DNA from 3 places in the Streptomyces sp. NPDC088400 genome. Region 3 is predicted to be linked to each of the others. Evidence: riboswitches for the same ligand, from Rfam matches in the RefSeq annotation. Region 3 holds a riboswitch; each other region holds the start of a gene.
What was found. Region 3 has a riboswitch for S-adenosylmethionine ahead of ACIQD6_RS13640 (aminotransferase class V-fold PLP-dependent enzyme). Riboswitches for the same ligand answer to the same signal wherever they lie in the genome.
Positions count from the first base shown of each region.

Region 1: linked by a shared signal. The riboswitch ahead of thrC (threonine synthase) and the one ahead of ACIQD6_RS13640 (aminotransferase class V-fold PLP-dependent enzyme) in region 3 are both predicted to bind S-adenosylmethionine.
Region 2: linked by a shared signal. The riboswitch ahead of ACIQD6_RS08015 (glutathione S-transferase C-terminal domain-containing protein) and the one ahead of ACIQD6_RS13640 (aminotransferase class V-fold PLP-dependent enzyme) in region 3 are both predicted to bind S-adenosylmethionine.

Region 1 is NZ_JBIVMZ010000008.1:258,073-262,958, reverse strand. Features, by position in the region: gene ACIQD6_RS21765 (trehalose-6-phosphate synthase) at 221-1,684, opposite strand; gene ACIQD6_RS21760 (glucosyl-3-phosphoglycerate synthase) at 1,801-2,790, opposite strand; SAM riboswitch class I at 2,958-3,088, shown strand; gene thrC (threonine synthase) at 3,106-4,404, shown strand; gene ACIQD6_RS21750 (ubiquitin-like small modifier protein 1) at 4,485-4,760, shown strand.
Region 2 is NZ_JBIVMZ010000002.1:875,564-880,449, forward strand. Features, by position in the region: partial or broken gene ACIQD6_RS07995 (carbohydrate kinase family protein) at 180-411, opposite strand; partial or broken gene ACIQD6_RS08000 (methionine adenosyltransferase domain-containing protein) at 413-890, opposite strand; gene ACIQD6_RS08005 (HAD family acid phosphatase) at 1,500-2,138, shown strand; partial or broken gene ACIQD6_RS08010 (LLM class flavin-dependent oxidoreductase) at 2,344-3,216, opposite strand; SAM riboswitch class IV at 3,233-3,339, shown strand; gene ACIQD6_RS08015 (glutathione S-transferase C-terminal domain-containing protein) at 3,597-4,379, shown strand; gene ACIQD6_RS08020 (spore-associated protein) at 4,492-4,886, shown strand, end outside.
Region 3 is NZ_JBIVMZ010000004.1:525,241-530,126, forward strand. Features, by position in the region: gene trpD (anthranilate phosphoribosyltransferase) at 1-657, shown strand, start outside; SAM riboswitch class IV at 1,216-1,333, shown strand; gene ACIQD6_RS13640 (aminotransferase class V-fold PLP-dependent enzyme) at 1,531-2,922, shown strand; gene ACIQD6_RS13645 (Lrp/AsnC family transcriptional regulator) at 2,993-3,274, opposite strand; gene ACIQD6_RS13650 (rhomboid family intramembrane serine protease) at 3,271-3,981, opposite strand; gene ACIQD6_RS13655 (hypothetical protein) at 4,140-4,382, shown strand; gene ACIQD6_RS13660 (NYN domain-containing protein) at 4,420-4,886, shown strand, end outside.

The sequences.
Region 1 (4,886 bases), on a different contig from region 3:
GAGACGGGCGGGAGGGGGACGGGGGCGCAGGAGGTGACGTGTCCGGACGTAGAGCGTGATTTGTGGCGCTTACGAACCCGCACCCGATCACGAGACCCGCACGCGCCGTAAATCATGCAGTCCGGACATGCGCCTCCGGAGCCCCCGGCACCCGCACCCACCACAAACCCCCGCACCCAGAACCCCGCCGTGAGGCTACGCGCAGAACCCCGCCGGGCGGCTACGCACGCAGGGCCGTCAGCTGGTCCAGGAACCACTGTTGCGGCGGCAGCGCCGTAGCCGTCGCGGCCAGGCGCTTCGCTCGCTCCGCGCGTTCCTCCGCCGGCATGCTCAGGCCCTCGTGCAGTGCCGCCGCCGTCGCCGTGATGTCGTACGGGTTCACCACCAGCGCGTCCTCGCCCATCTCCTCGTACGCGCCCGCCTCCCGCGACAGCACCAGCGCGCAGCCGCGCTCCGAGATGACGGGGATCTCCTTCGCGACCAGGTTCATGCCGTCGCGGATCGGGTTGACCAGGGCCACGTCCGCCAGGCGGTACGCGGCCAGCGAGCGGGCGAAGTCGTCCTGGACATGGAGGATGACCGGGAGCCAGCCCGGGGTGCCGAATTCGGCGTTGATCCCGTCGGCCACGCGCTGCACCTCGGCGGTGTAGTCGCGGTAGATCTTCAGGTCCTGCCGGGACGGGTAGGCGAAGGCGATGTGGACGACGCGCTCGCGCCATTCGGGACGGTCGGTCAGCAGCTGGCGGTAGGCGTGCAGGCCTCGGACGATGTTCTTGGACAGTTCCGTACGGTCCACCCGGACGATGATCTTCCGGTCCGTGCCCGCGCCCGCGTCCGCGCCCCGGTCCGCGCCCCCGCCCGTACTCGCGCCCCCACCGATCTGCTCGCGCAGCGCGCCCAGACGCTCGTCCACGTCCGGGCGGTGCGCGCGCTCGCGCAGGAAGTCGGCGTCGGCGCCCAGGCCGTGCACCCCGATGCGGGTGTTGCCGGTCCCGCCCAGCAGCTCCGTACAGCAGGCCGTGAAGGCGTCCGCCCAGCGCCGGGTCAGGAAGGCCGCGCGGTCCGCGCCGAGGATGCCGCGCAGCAGCTGGCGCGCGATGTCGTCGGGCAGCATCCGGAAGTAGTCGACGGGCGCCCACGGCGTGTGCGAGAAGTGCCCGATCCGCAGGTCAGGCCGGAGCGCCCGGAGCATTCCGGGCACCAGTGCCAGGTGGTAGTCCTGCACCAGCACGGCCGCGCCCTCGCCCGCCTCGTCGGCCAGCGCCTCGGCGAAGGCGCGGTTGTACGTCTCGTACGACGCCCACTGCGCGCGGAACTCCGGGCCGAAGGACGGCTCCAGCGGGGTCTGGTAGAGCAGGTGGTGGACGAACCAGAGCGTGGAGTTGGCGACCCCGTTGTAGGCGTCGGCGAACACGTCCGGCGCGATGCCCAGCATGCGCACGCGCTGTCCGCCCGTGTCGGCGGTGTCGAGCCGGCCGCCCGTGCGCCGTACGGCCTCCCGGTCGCCGTCCCCGAGCGCCGCGCACACCCACACCGCGTCCGTATCGGGCCCGATGGCCGACAGGCCGGACACCAGCCCGCCCCCGCCGCGCTTCGCGGCCAGCTCGCCGTCGTCACGCAGGGTGTACGAGACGGGGCCACGGTTGGACGCGACGAGAACCTGGGCGGCTTGCTCTGAGGCCATGTGCCGAAACCTAGCCCGTCCAGGAAACGCTCAAACGTACGGACGCGGTCCGGTGCGCGTGAGTCCGCCCATACGGCGCCGCCCCCGCGCACACCCGCCGCCCCGGCGGTGCGCCCCTACGCCGCGCGCCCGGCCGTGTACTCCGCGATCTCCCGCACCGGCGGCCGCTCCTCCGTGTCCACGGCATGCGTACGCGGTACGAAACCGTCCTCGCCCCGCTCGAACTGCGTCAGCACCGGACGTATCAAGTGCCCACGGGACAAGCGGAGTTGAGCCGTACGGTAGATCGCCGCAGCCATCCGCCCCAGCGCCCGGTCGTCCTGGTGGCGGTGGACCCGTACCCCCACGTCGACCTGCGCCATCGCGTCCAGCCCCACCGTGTGCAGCGTGTCCACCAGCAGCCCCAGCTCCACGCCGTATCCGACGGGGAACGGCAGCCGCTCCAGCAGCGAGCGCCGCGCCGCGTACTCGCCGCCCAGGGGCTGTACGAAGCCGGCCAGCTGCGGCCAGTGCAGATTGAGCAGGGGCCGCGCCATCAGCTCGGTCACCCGCCCGCCCTGCCCGCTCGCCGCCCCCGGAGAGCCCAGGGAACCCGGTGAGCCGGTGGCCCCCGGCCCGCCCAGCGGCCGGTCGTACATCGCCTTCACGAAGTGCACATCCTGATCCGTGAGCAGCGGACCGACGATCCCGGACACGAAGTCCGGTGAGAACCGCTTCAGATCGGCGTCCACGAAGCACACGATGTCACCGCTCGTCACCAGCAGCGACCGCCACAGCACCTCGCCCTTGCCCGGAAGCGCGGGCAGCCGGGGCAGGATGCTGTCCCGGTGCACCACCCGCGCGCCCGCCGCCCCGGCGACCTCGGACGTACGGTCGGTGGAACCGGAATCGATCACTACCAGTTCATCGACGAGCGCCACCTTCTCCATCAGCTCGCGCCGGATGACGGAGACGATTTCGCCGACTGTTTCCTCCTCGTTCAGCGCAGGCAGCACCACGCTCACCGTGGTGCCGCGCGCGGCCTTCGCCGCCAGAAGCCGGTCGAGCGTACGGTCTGCCGCTGACCAGGAACGCCTGGTCAGCCAGTGCTCCACCTCTTCCAGCACGGTCGAAACTCCCTGAGCGTGTGCCATGAACGTGATCCATCTCGCGGTGCGGACGACTATCTCCACCATCCGCCCCTTCGGTTACAGTCTTGAACAACGCGTATGACCACCGCATGCCGGGGTCATCACGCCGAAAAACGCATCGGATCCAGGTTCCGGTGCCATAGCGCTCATCCAGAGGGACTGAGGGAACGGCCCGTTGAAGTCCCGGCAACCCTCCCGCCGACCATGCAGAGGTCACGGTGGGGAAGGTGCCAATTCCGTCTTGTGGCGAAGTACGTCACGAGGAAGATGAGGAGAAAGGGCCTCGCCTCCATGGCTGTGCAGACTGTCCCCAACGACAACGCCGACACCGGTGCGTCCGTTGATCTTGGACCCGCCGCCGCCCTCTCGTGCCGCGAATGCGGAGAGCGTTTCGGCCTCGGTCCCATTTTCGCCTGCGCGAGCTGTTTCGGGCCGCTCGAAGTCGCGTACGACCTGCCGAGCGGCAGCCCCGAAGAGCTGAAGAAGCGCATCGCGGAGGGCCCGGACAACATCTGGCGCTACGCCCCGCTCCTTCCCGTACCGGCCGATGTGGCCACGAAGCCGAACATCAACCCCGGCTTCACCAAGCTGGTCAAGGCCGACAACCTGGCCCGTGAGCTGGGTGTCACCGGTTCCCTGCACATCAAGGACGACTCCGGCAACCCGACGCACTCCTTCAAGGACCGCGTCGTCGCCATCGCCGTCGAAGCCGCCCGCGTCTTCGGCTTCACCACGCTCTCCTGCTCCTCCACCGGCAACCTGGCCGGCGCCGTCGGCGCCGCCGCCGCCCGGGCCGGCTTCCGCTCCTGCGTGTTCATCCCGCACGACCTGGAGCAGGGCAAGGTCGTCATGGCCGCCGTCTACGGCGGTGAACTGGTCGGCATCGAGGGCAACTACGACGACGTGAACCGGTTCTGCTCCGAGCTCATCGGCGACCCGCTGGGCGAGGGCTGGGGTTTCGTCAACGTCAACCTCCGGCCGTACTACGGCGAGGGCTCCAAGACCCTCGCGTACGAGATCTGCGAGCAGCTCGGCTGGCAGCTGCCGGACCAGCTCGTCATCCCGATCGCCTCCGGATCGCAGCTCACGAAGATCGACAAGGGTCTTCAGGAGCTGATCAAGCTGGGCCTGGTCGAGGACAAGCCGTACAAGATCTTCGGCGCGCAGGCCGAGGGCTGCTCGCCGGTGTCCACCGCCTTCAAGGCGGGCCACGATGTCGTACGGCCGCAGAAGCCGGCCACCATCGCCAAGTCCCTGGCGATCGGCAACCCGGCCGACGGCCCGTACGTCCTGGACATCGCCCGCCGCACCGGCGGCGCGGTCGAGGACGTCAACGACGAGCAGATCGTGGACGCGATCAAGCTGCTGGCGCGCACCGAGGGGATCTTCGCGGAGACGGCGGGCGGCGTGACCGTCGGCGTGACGAAGAAGCTGATCGACGCCGGTCTGCTCGACCCGACGCTGACGACCGTGGTCCTCAACACCGGCGACGGGCTCAAGACGCTGGACGCCGTGGCTCCGACGACCGGGCCTTCGGCGACCATCCGCCCGAGCCTGGACGCGTTCCGCGCCGCCGGTCTGGCCCACTGAGCGCCACCGCCGGCCGCCGCCCGCCACCATCCGTGGCCGCGCCCCCGCACTCGCACCTCGTACTCAAGAAAGGCCCCACCATGAGCGTCAAGGTCCGCATCCCCACCATCCTCCGTACGTACACCGGTGGCCAGGCCGAGGTCGCGGCGGAGGGCGCGACCCTCTCCGACGTCATCCAGTCCCTGGAGAAGGAGCACCCCGGCATCGCCGCCCGCGTCCTGGACGACCAGGGCAAGCTGCGCCGCTTCGTGAACGTGTACGTCAACGACGACGACGTCCGCTTCGAGCAGGGCCTGGAGACCGCCACCCCGGACGGGGCCGGCGTCTCGATCATCCCGGCGGTCGCCGGAGGCTGACCCGACGCCTCCTGGCGCGGTATCGGTATCGCACGACCGGAATGGCCCCCTCCGCACGAGAAGCGGAGGGGGCCATTCTGAATGGTTGAGCACGGTAGAGTATGGGAACGCCCCTACATTTCTCGC
Region 2 (4,886 bases), on a different contig from region 3:
ATCCCGTGACGCGGGCACCGGCCAGGGGCCGCGTCGCCGGGTACTCCCGCGCGGATCGACATCAGGCCGGGGTAGGACGTACCGGAGCCGCCTCGGGTGACGACCCAGGACTTGCCTCTCCCTCCAGCCCGTACGTTCCTGGAGCAGGGCGGCTTCGTACTCGTTGGTGAACAAGAGCCGTACTCCTCGAAGTTGGTGCCCGCCGCACCCACCAACACCGGGGGGAGCACCGAGCACCCCCAGGCCGAAGGTGATGTTCGCCGCGACGCCTCCTCGGCGTACCTCCAAGTCGTCGACGAGGAAGGACAGGGATACGGTGGCCAGCCGCTCGGGGATGAGCTGTTCGGCGAACGGACCGGGGAACACGGTCAGATGGTCCGTGGCGATGGAGCCGGTGACGGCTGTCGGCATATCAGGCCCCCACGGCCTCGCGCAGGGCTCCCGCGCGGTCGGTCCGCTCCCAGGTGAAGCCGGGCAGCGTACGGCCGAAGTGACGGTACGCAGCGGTCTGTGCGTAGATCGGCCTGAGCAGGTCGAGGTCGCGGATGACGGCGGCCGGACGGAGGTCGGACACCTCACTGATGGCGGCCTCGATACGGGGCATGGGAACGGTGTTCGTACCGAACGCTCGATGAAGAGGCCGACCGGCTCGGCTTGCCGATCGCGTAGGCGACCTGGACCTCACAGCGGGCCGCGAGCCCGGCGGCGACGACGTTCTTGGCGACCCAGCGCGTCGCGTACGCCGTGGACCGGTCGACCTTGGAGGGGGTCTTGCCGAAGAAGGCACCACCGCCGTGGCGGGCCTGGCCGCCGTAGGTGTCCATGGCCGGTCCGCCCGTGGCTGATCCACATCTGCACCGCGCGCTAGGGTTCTCGCCCTGACGCTTGCCCCATCAGGTGGGCCTGACCGGCAAGGCGCCGTGCGGGCTGTATGTCGTCATCACTCGTCATGTCTTCATGATGTCCCCTCAGCGGGAGCGGGAGCGGGAGCGGGAGCGGAGGGCGGAGGGCGGAGCGGTTCTGTCGGGGCGTGCGGCAGGCTTCGCTATTGGTGCCCGGTGAGAGGGCAGGGTCTGCTGTCTGGGGACCAGTTGGGGACCACACGGTGTGCGCGGGACCGAACGGCGCGGGCGACAGCACACAGCTTGCTCCCTCGTTTAGTCCGTTTACGTGTTTCTTGGGAACCAGTTGGGGACCGCGGGGGTTCAGGGCCTGTCCGGCGATGCGCCCGCCGCGGGGTTCGGTGAAGAGCCGGCCTCCGCGGCGGGGCCGGCGGCGAGGATGCGCTCGGCGACGAGGGCGTATCTCCTCGATGGCCCAGTGTGCGCCCCCTGCCCCCCTGTCCCCGGCCTCCCGCCGCACCGAAGCGTGGGCGGGTCAACAGGGCCTGACTCAGGGCGAGTTCGGCTATTGGCCGACCGGACTCTACCCATCGGTAACCCTTGGCTGTCACGATGTGCCCGACACATCGGCCCCACCCCTCACCCAAGGAGACCGATATGGCGGCACTCGGCCTGCTCAGAAGCCTCACCACGACCGCGGTTCTCACCACGGCGATCGCGGCGGGCACCGCTCTTCCCGCCCTGGCCGCTCCCTCCGCCCCGGCGGCCACCCCGGCCGCCGTCGACACCGCGGCAGCTGCGAAGCCCGACTACGCGACCTGGCAGGCCGACATCGCCGCTGTCATGGACCAGGCCGACTCCTACATCGCCGGACGTCTCGCCTCGGTGCCCGCCGGCCAGAAACCCGCCATAGTCCTGGACATCGACAACACCTCGCTGGAAACCGACTATTCGTCGGCCTTGCCGACCCCGGCGATCCGGCGGACCCTCGCCCTGGCGGACTTCGCGCACGACCGCGGCGTCAAGATCTTCTTCGTATCGGCCCGCCCCGACCTCATCCAGTCGATCACCAAGTACAACCTGACATCGGTCGGCTACACGGTCGACGGGCTCTACGGCCGGTCGATCGGCGACCTGTTCACGGAGGTGAGCGCGTTCAAGACGGCCCAGCGCGTGAAGATCGAGAAGAACGGCTACACGATCATCGCCAACATCGGCAACAACACCACCGACCTGACCGGCGGCCACGCCGAACGCACCTTCAAGCTCCCCGATTACGACGGCCAGCTCTCTTGACCTGACTCTCCTGACCTGAGCACCCGACTCACGTCGTCGTTGGCGGAGGAGGTCCCGGAACGAGGGGCGACGGCCGTGCGCCGGCCTCGTCCCTCAGTTCATCCGCTCCGCTGACGGTTTTGAAGTACCCAGCGGCGATCAGACCTGCCAGGGAAGCCCGTCACCGGGCGCGGGGCGTGCACGGTCAGGGTGCGGGCGGGGAACTTCATGACGCCGCACGCTCGTCGCGCGCCTCGTCGGGGTGGGCCAGGCCCAGGTGGTCGCGCAGAGTGGTGCCCTCGTACTCCGTGCGGTACACGCCGCGTTCCTGGAGCAGTGGGACTACCTGGTCGGCGAAGGCGTCGAGGCCGCCGAGGGTGATGTGCGGGACGAGGATGAAGCCGTCACTGGCGTCGGCCTGGACGAGGTCGTCGATGGTCCGGGCGACGGTGGCCGGGGAGCCGACGAAGTTCTGCCGGTTGCCGGTCTCGATGACCAGGTCCCGGATCGACCACTGGTTGGCGGCGGCGAGTTCGCGCCACTCGCGGGCCGTGGCCGACGGGTCGCGGTACATCCGTACCTGGGCGCGCCCGCGGGCGATGGTGTGCTCGCCGAGGTCGGGATCGATGTCGGGGAGCGGTCCGTCGGGGTCGTACGCGGACAGGTCCCGGTTCCAGACGAACTCCAGGTGCTTGATGGCCGTGGCCCCGCTCACCTGCCGGCGGCGCACCTCATGGGCCAGTTCCTCCGCCTCGGCGTCGGTGTCGCCGAGCACGAAGCTCGCGGCGGGCAGGATCAGCAGCTGGTCGCGGTCGCGGCCGTACCGGGCCAGGCGGCCCTTGAGGCCGGCGTAGAACGCCTTGCCCTCCTTGAGGGTGGCGTACCGGCTGAAGATGGCGCCGGCGCTCGACGCGGCGAACTCGCGTCCCTCGTCGGAGTCGCCGGCCTGGAAGATCACCGGGCGGCACTGCGGGCTGCGCGGTACGTTGAACTGCCCCTGGATGTCGAAGTGCCGGCCCTGGTGCACGAAGGCTCCGGCCCGCGCGTCCCGCAGGAAGGTACCGGTCTCCCGGTCGGCGACGATCTCGTCCCCGCGCCACGGCGCGGGTTCGCCCGCTCATGTGGTCATCGGCCCCGGCCCGCAGACAAGCAACCCTTCCACCGCGACAGGGTGCTCCGGGTGACGACCGGTCCCGCCGGCGCGGCGGGGCAAGCGCGGTCTCGCGTCTCGCGAGCCCGGAGGCAAGACGGGTGGCAATGCCCAGGAACGGCTTGACGAGGCGCCTGCACATCGATCTGTTGCGTGTCTCCAGCGCTTACTGACCCACCACCGGCCCGTGCGATCCGGAGTCCGTTCGGTCCGGCCGTTCGGTCCGGGGTCCGTGCGGTCCGGACCGGTGTGAAAAGCGCAGTCGCTCCGCATTCGGTCGCTGGTGCCCACAAGGCGGCGGTGGCCTCCTCGTTCCCCAAGGGAGAGTCATGCCCGAGACAGCTTCGCGCAACTCCAGCACCGCCACGTCCAGTGGCTGTCACCAGAGTTCGTCCGCTTCGGGGCTCCGCCCCGGGACGGGCGCGGCGTCCCCCCGTCCGCACCGCTTCCAGAGCCGGATCGGCGTCGGCCTCGCCGGCGGCTTCTACCCGACACCGCACCGCTACGACCTCTACCTGTCGGCGAGTTGTCCCGGCTCACTGCGAATCTCGATCACCCTCGACCTGCTCGGCCTCAAGGACTCGGTCGCCACCACGCTTTTGACGCACCCCGCCGAGACACCCGAAGCCTTCGCCTCACTGCGCGGTGCGTACGAGGCCACGGTGCACCACTACGACGGGCCGCTGACCGCGCCCGCGCTGCGCGACCGCTGGAGCGGACGCATCGTCAGTAACGATACGGCCGACATCCTCTGCGACCTCGCGGGCCTGCTCTCCGGACACGACGGAGCCTGCCCCTCCGCCCTCAACCCGCCGGCTCTCGCCCCGGACATCGACGTCCTCCGCGACCTGCTGGACCGGGACGTCACCCCGGCCGCCCAGTCCTCGGGGCGAGCGGCGGCACTGAGCCTGCTGGACCGTCAACTCGCCACATCTCCCTACGCGTTGGGTGAGGACCTGACGGCCGCGGACGTGGACCTGTGGGTAGCGCTCGTCCATCTCGGCCCGGCCGGCACCCTCTGCTCGTACCCCCGGCTCCGGGACTACGTAAGCCGCCTCGGTGAGCACCCCGCCTTCGAGGGCAGGAACGAGGCGCTGTCCGACGCGGCGTGAGCCCCCGGGCCCAGGCCCGTCGAGAGGCCGGGACGGGCGGTACAACCATCCGTACCGTTCGCGGGTCACATCAAGTGGGAGCAAACCGCTCCCAGGGACACAAGGGGGAAATATGAGAATCACGCGTAATGTCGCTGCCGTCGGGGCGTTCGCCGCGCTGGCGGTGGGCGCGGGGACCGTGTTCAGCACGACCGCCTCCGCCGCACCCAACGTCACACCGCAGGGCGTCTGCGGCAAGGCCTACAAGACCGTGAACTCGGCGGCCATCGGCTCGCTGGGCACGGTCTACCTGACCTACAACTCCTCGAACGGCAAGAACTGCGTCGCGACCATCCGTACCAACCCGGGCGCGGCCAAGAACATGTCCACGTACATCTACGTCCCCGACAGCGACGAGTGGGCCGGGGACTCCGGTAGTTACACGTCGTACGCGGGGCCGGGCTATGTCTACGGCAAGGGCCATTGCGTGAGCTGGGGCGGCAGTATCGACAACATCTATGTGTCGGT
Region 3 (4,886 bases):
GTACTGGAGAAGCTCGGCGTCAACCTGGAACTGCCCCCGCAGCGCGTCGCCCAGGTCGCCGAGGAAGCGGGCATCACCTTCTGCTTCGCGGTGAAGTTCCACCCCGCCCTGCGCTACGTGGCGGCCGCCCGCCGCGAACTGGGCATCCGCACCACCTTCAACTTCCTCGGCCCGCTCACCAACCCGGCGAAGGTACGCGCACAGGCGACCGGCGTCGCCGACGCCCGGATGGCGCCCATCATGGCGGGCGTGCTGGCCGAACGGGGCGCGTCCGCACTGGTCTTCCGGGGCGACGACGGCCTCGACGAACTGACCACCACGGCCACGTCCCGGGTATGGGTCGTACGGGACGGACAGGTCACCGAGGAGCCCTTCGACCCACGGCAGGTGGGCCTGGAGCTGGTACCGGTCGAGGCACTGCGGGGCGCGGACGCGTCGTACAACGCGGACGTCGCCCGCCGGCTGCTGGCCGGCGAAACCGGTCCCGTACGCGACGCGGTGCTGCTCAACTCGGCGGCGGCGCTGGTGGCGTTGGACCCGACGGGGGACTCGCTGGAGCTGCAACTGGCGGCGGGGATCGCGAGGGCGGCGGAGTCGATCGACTCGGGGGCGGCGGGACGGGCGCTGACGCGCTGGGTCACGGCGAGCAACATGTAGCCGTCCGGCGGGGGCGGTGTCGCCGTCCGGCGGGGCGTGGTCGGGGTGCGTTGTTGGCTGGGGCCGGTGGTTCGGTGCGGGTTGTTGCCGGGTGCCGCTCCGGGGTCATGTCCTGCACTGCATGATTTACGCCGCGTGCGGCTTTGTTCTTCGTGTGACGGCTCGTGAGCGGCACAAATCACGCTTTACGTTCCGGACACGACCCCTGCGCGACCCCCTTCACCGCCCGCCACAGACCACCCCAGCGCGCCAGGGCCGTACCCCCACCGGGCAGGCGGGGATCCGGCGGGAGGGGGTCGGGGTCGCAGGAGGTGACGTGTCCGGACGTAGAGCGTGATTTGTGGCGCACACCGGCCCGCACCCTGAAAACAAACCCGCACGCGCCGTAAATCATGCAGTCCGGACATGCGCCTCCGGAGGCCCCGGCACCCGCACCCACCACACACCGCACCCGCCACCGAGCCGTACCCGCACCCCCCCGCCGGACGGCGAGACCGCGTCCCGCATCGCGGACACCCCCTGCTCCCTCTCGGCACGCTGTGCCATACTCTCGGCCAAGGTCATGAGTGACAGCGATTAAGGCCCCGGCTCGCTGTCCGGCAACCCTCCGTCCGTGGCGGGGTGCCCCGGGTGAAGACCAGGCCGTAGGCAGCGAGGTCTGCGGCAAGCGCGGACCCCTGTGATCTCTGGGGTCCTGGTCCTCAAGGGAGCAGCCTCGTGAGCAAGCGAATGCGCTAGGGCATCGACGCCCCTCTTCAACACACCTCCGCACGGTGTTCTCCGTGTGTCGAGGCAACCCCCGCACCGTCACGGTTCCGCCGTGCCCGCGGGTCCTTGAAGCCGTTTCGACTTGTCCTGCCGGGAGATTTCGCCATGTCCGCGTTCCTGAATGCCGCTACCACCGACTCCGCCGCCACCTCCGACGACCCCGCCTGCGCCGCGCCGCTTCCCGTCCTCGGGCGGGACGTCACCGTCCCGCTCGTCACCGGCGGCGAGGTCAGCTACGCCGCGCTCGATTACGCGGCCAGCGCCCCGGCGCTCCAGCGGGTGTGGGACGACGTCGCCGCCTATGCCCCGTACTACGGCAGTGTCCACCGCGGCGCCGGGTATCTCTCGCAGCTCTCCACGGACCTTTTCGAGAACAGCCGCCGCACGGTCGCGGAGTTTCTCGGCTGCCGCGCCGACGACCAGGTCGTCTTCACCCGCTCGACCACCGATTCGCTGAACCTGCTGGCCGGCGCGCTGCCCGCCGGCTGCGAGGTGTTCGTCTTCGAGACCGAGCACCACGCCTCGCTGCTGCCCTGGCGGGATGCGCGGGTGACGTTCCTGAACGCTCCCCGTACGCCCGAGGATGCCGTCGCCACGCTGGAGCGCGCGCTCGCCGGGAGGGACCCTCAGGGGCCGGCGCTGGTGTGTGTCACCGGCGCGTCCAATGTCACCGGTGAGCTGTGGCCCGTACGGGAGTTGGCCGCCGCCGCGCATGCCCAGGGGGCCCGGATCGTTCTCGACGCCGCGCAGCTCGTGCCGCATCACGCGGTGGACATCGCCGAGCTGGATGTCGACTGGATCGCCTTCTCCGGGCACAAGCTGTACGCGCCGTTCGGCTCCGGAGTGCTCGCGGGCCGGTCCGACTGGCTTCAGGACGCGGAGCCGTATCTCGCGGGCGGCGGAGCCAGCCGTACGGTGGCACGCCGTGCCGATGGCGGGGTGGAGGTCGAGTGGCACACCACGGCCGCCCGGCACGAGGCCGGTTCGCCCAACGTGATCGGTGTGTACGCGATCGCCTCCGCCTGCAAGGCGCTCTCGGAGGCCGGGTTCGACGCGCTGGCGGCCCGTGAGCAGCGGCTGGTCGGCCTGGTGCGTGCGGGGCTGGCCGAGGTGCCCGAGGTCAAGGTGCTCTCGCTGTTCGGCGACGACGCCCCGCGTGTCGGTGTCCTGTCGTTCGTGGTCGACGGCTGGAACAGCTCGCACTTCGCCGCTGCGCTGTCCGCCGAGTACGGCATCGGCGTACGGGACGGTCTCTTCTGCGCCCACCCGCTGCTGCGGACCCTGCTGGGCAGTGACCCGCGGGACCCGGGGGAGTGCGGTGCCCCGGAGGCCGGTCCGGGCGAGCGCTCGCTGAACGCGATCCGCGTCAGCTTCGGCGCCGGGACGCCGGACGAGCATGTGGAGCGGTTCGTCCGGGCGGTGCGCGAGCTGGTGCGTGAGGGTGCCCGGTGGAACTACCGCACGGAGGACGGCCGTTGCGTCCCCGACCGCGGCTGACCGGCCGCCGGGCGCCCCGGGTCGGCGGGTGCGCCCGGCACCGTGAGCCGCGGGACCTCTGAAACAGGGCCTACGCGTCGAGGCCGATGGCGAAGGCCGCTTCCAGGTCGTGCTGGGAGTACGTACGGAACGCCACATGCGTGTCCGTGGCCTCGACGCCCTCGATCTTGCTGATCCGGCCGGGGATGACATCCGCCAGGTCGTCGTGCTTGGGCACCCGGACCATGGCGATCAGGTCGTACGTACCGGTCACCGAGAAGACCTCGCTGACGCTGTCCAGCGCGGCGATCGACTCCGCGATCTCGGGGATCCGGTCGACGCTGGTCTTGATGAGCACGATCGCGGTGATCACGGTTGGCGTTCTCCCTCGGTGGCCCCGGTTTGGTCCCTCACTCTATCCCTCCGCCAGTAGCGTCCCCAGGCGTAGAGGAAGCCGGTGCCGAAGCCCACCAGGTGCGCGAGGTAGGCGACCCCGGGTCCCGGGCCGGCGCCGCGTGCGGCCAGCCACTGGAGGACGAACCAGAAGATCAGCACGATCCAGGCGGGGAAGCGCAGCGGCAGAAAGAGCAGGAACGGGAAGAGACTGGTGACGCGGGCCCGGGGAAAGAGGAAGAGGAAGGCGCCGAGCACTCCCGAGATCGCGCCCGAGGCCCCGACCAGGGTCTGCTCCGAGGTGGCGTTGGCCGCCGCGTACACGAACAGCGCGAGATAGCCGACGGTGAGGTAGAACAGCGCGAAGTGTGTCCGGCCCATGCGTTCCTCGGCCATCGCTCCGAAGACGTAGAGGAAGAGCATGTTCCCCAGCAGGTGCAGCCAGCTGCCGTGGACGAAGAGCGCGGTCAGCGGGGTGAGCAGGATCCGCGGGGAGCTGCGCATCAGCTCGCTGGGGATGACGCCCCACTGTTCGAAGTGCGCGCTCTGCGCGGCGAGGACCGAGTCGCCCTCCCCGTACGCCGGGTTGAACCCCGAGACCGGGCTGATCAGGAAGGCCAGCAGGCACAGGCCGATCAGTCCGTAGGTCACCACCGGTCCGCCGGCCGCTGTCCGCCAATTCGTCACGGACAGAGCATGTCGTACCGGGACCGAGTGGCACAGAGTGCCTCGCCGCTCCCTGGGGTGCCTGTGAGGCCGTAGGGTTGCAGGGAGTATTTCTCTCCGCAGTTCGACGGTGCACCGCGGGACTCCGCATGAGGGACGACGAAAAGAGGACGGCAACGATGACGACGGTTCCCCAGCCGACGGCCGACACCCGGTGGCGCTGCACGCTGTGCGGCAATCTCACGCGCTTCGATGTGACCCGGTCGTCGAAGGCTGTCGAATACGTCCATCTGGACCTGGCCGGAGAACCGAAGATCGAGGAGCGCGAGGTGGTCAGTGAGACCATCGAGTCGGTGCGTTGCCGCTGGTGCAACGCGGTGGATCAGATCGAGCTGGTTGACAGGCCAGGGGCCGGTTCCTGAGGGAGCCGCCCGAAAGGGGTAGATGGGGTGACGGATCGTGGAGCAGCCCGCGAGCGGTGCTGAGCCGGCCGGTGCCGCCGACGGCGACGTCGCGGAGGCGCTCGACCGCCCGCTCCCGGACGGGGTACGGCGCCGGGTCGTCGCGCTGGTCTCGGACGCCTTCGGCGGGCTGACCGTCACCGAACTCCCCGCGCAGTTGCGCCAGTACGCCCGGTTCACCCCGACCAGGCGCGCGAAGTTCGCCGGTAACGCGATGGCCGCCGCTCTGGAGAGCGATCCGCTGTTCCGGCAGCGGATCGGGGAGCGGATCGGCCAGTCCCAGCCCGAGCTGGCCGGTGCGCTGGAGGCGGGATCGCCGCCTGCCGCCGCCGATCCCGTCGATGTGGCCGCCGCCGCGTATGTGCTCCGTCCCCCCGGATGGGTGAAGTTGGTGGCCGCGGCGGGCGAGGAGGCCCAGCGGGCGGACGCCGAGCGCGCCGACAAGGAGACCCGGCGTGAGCTGGA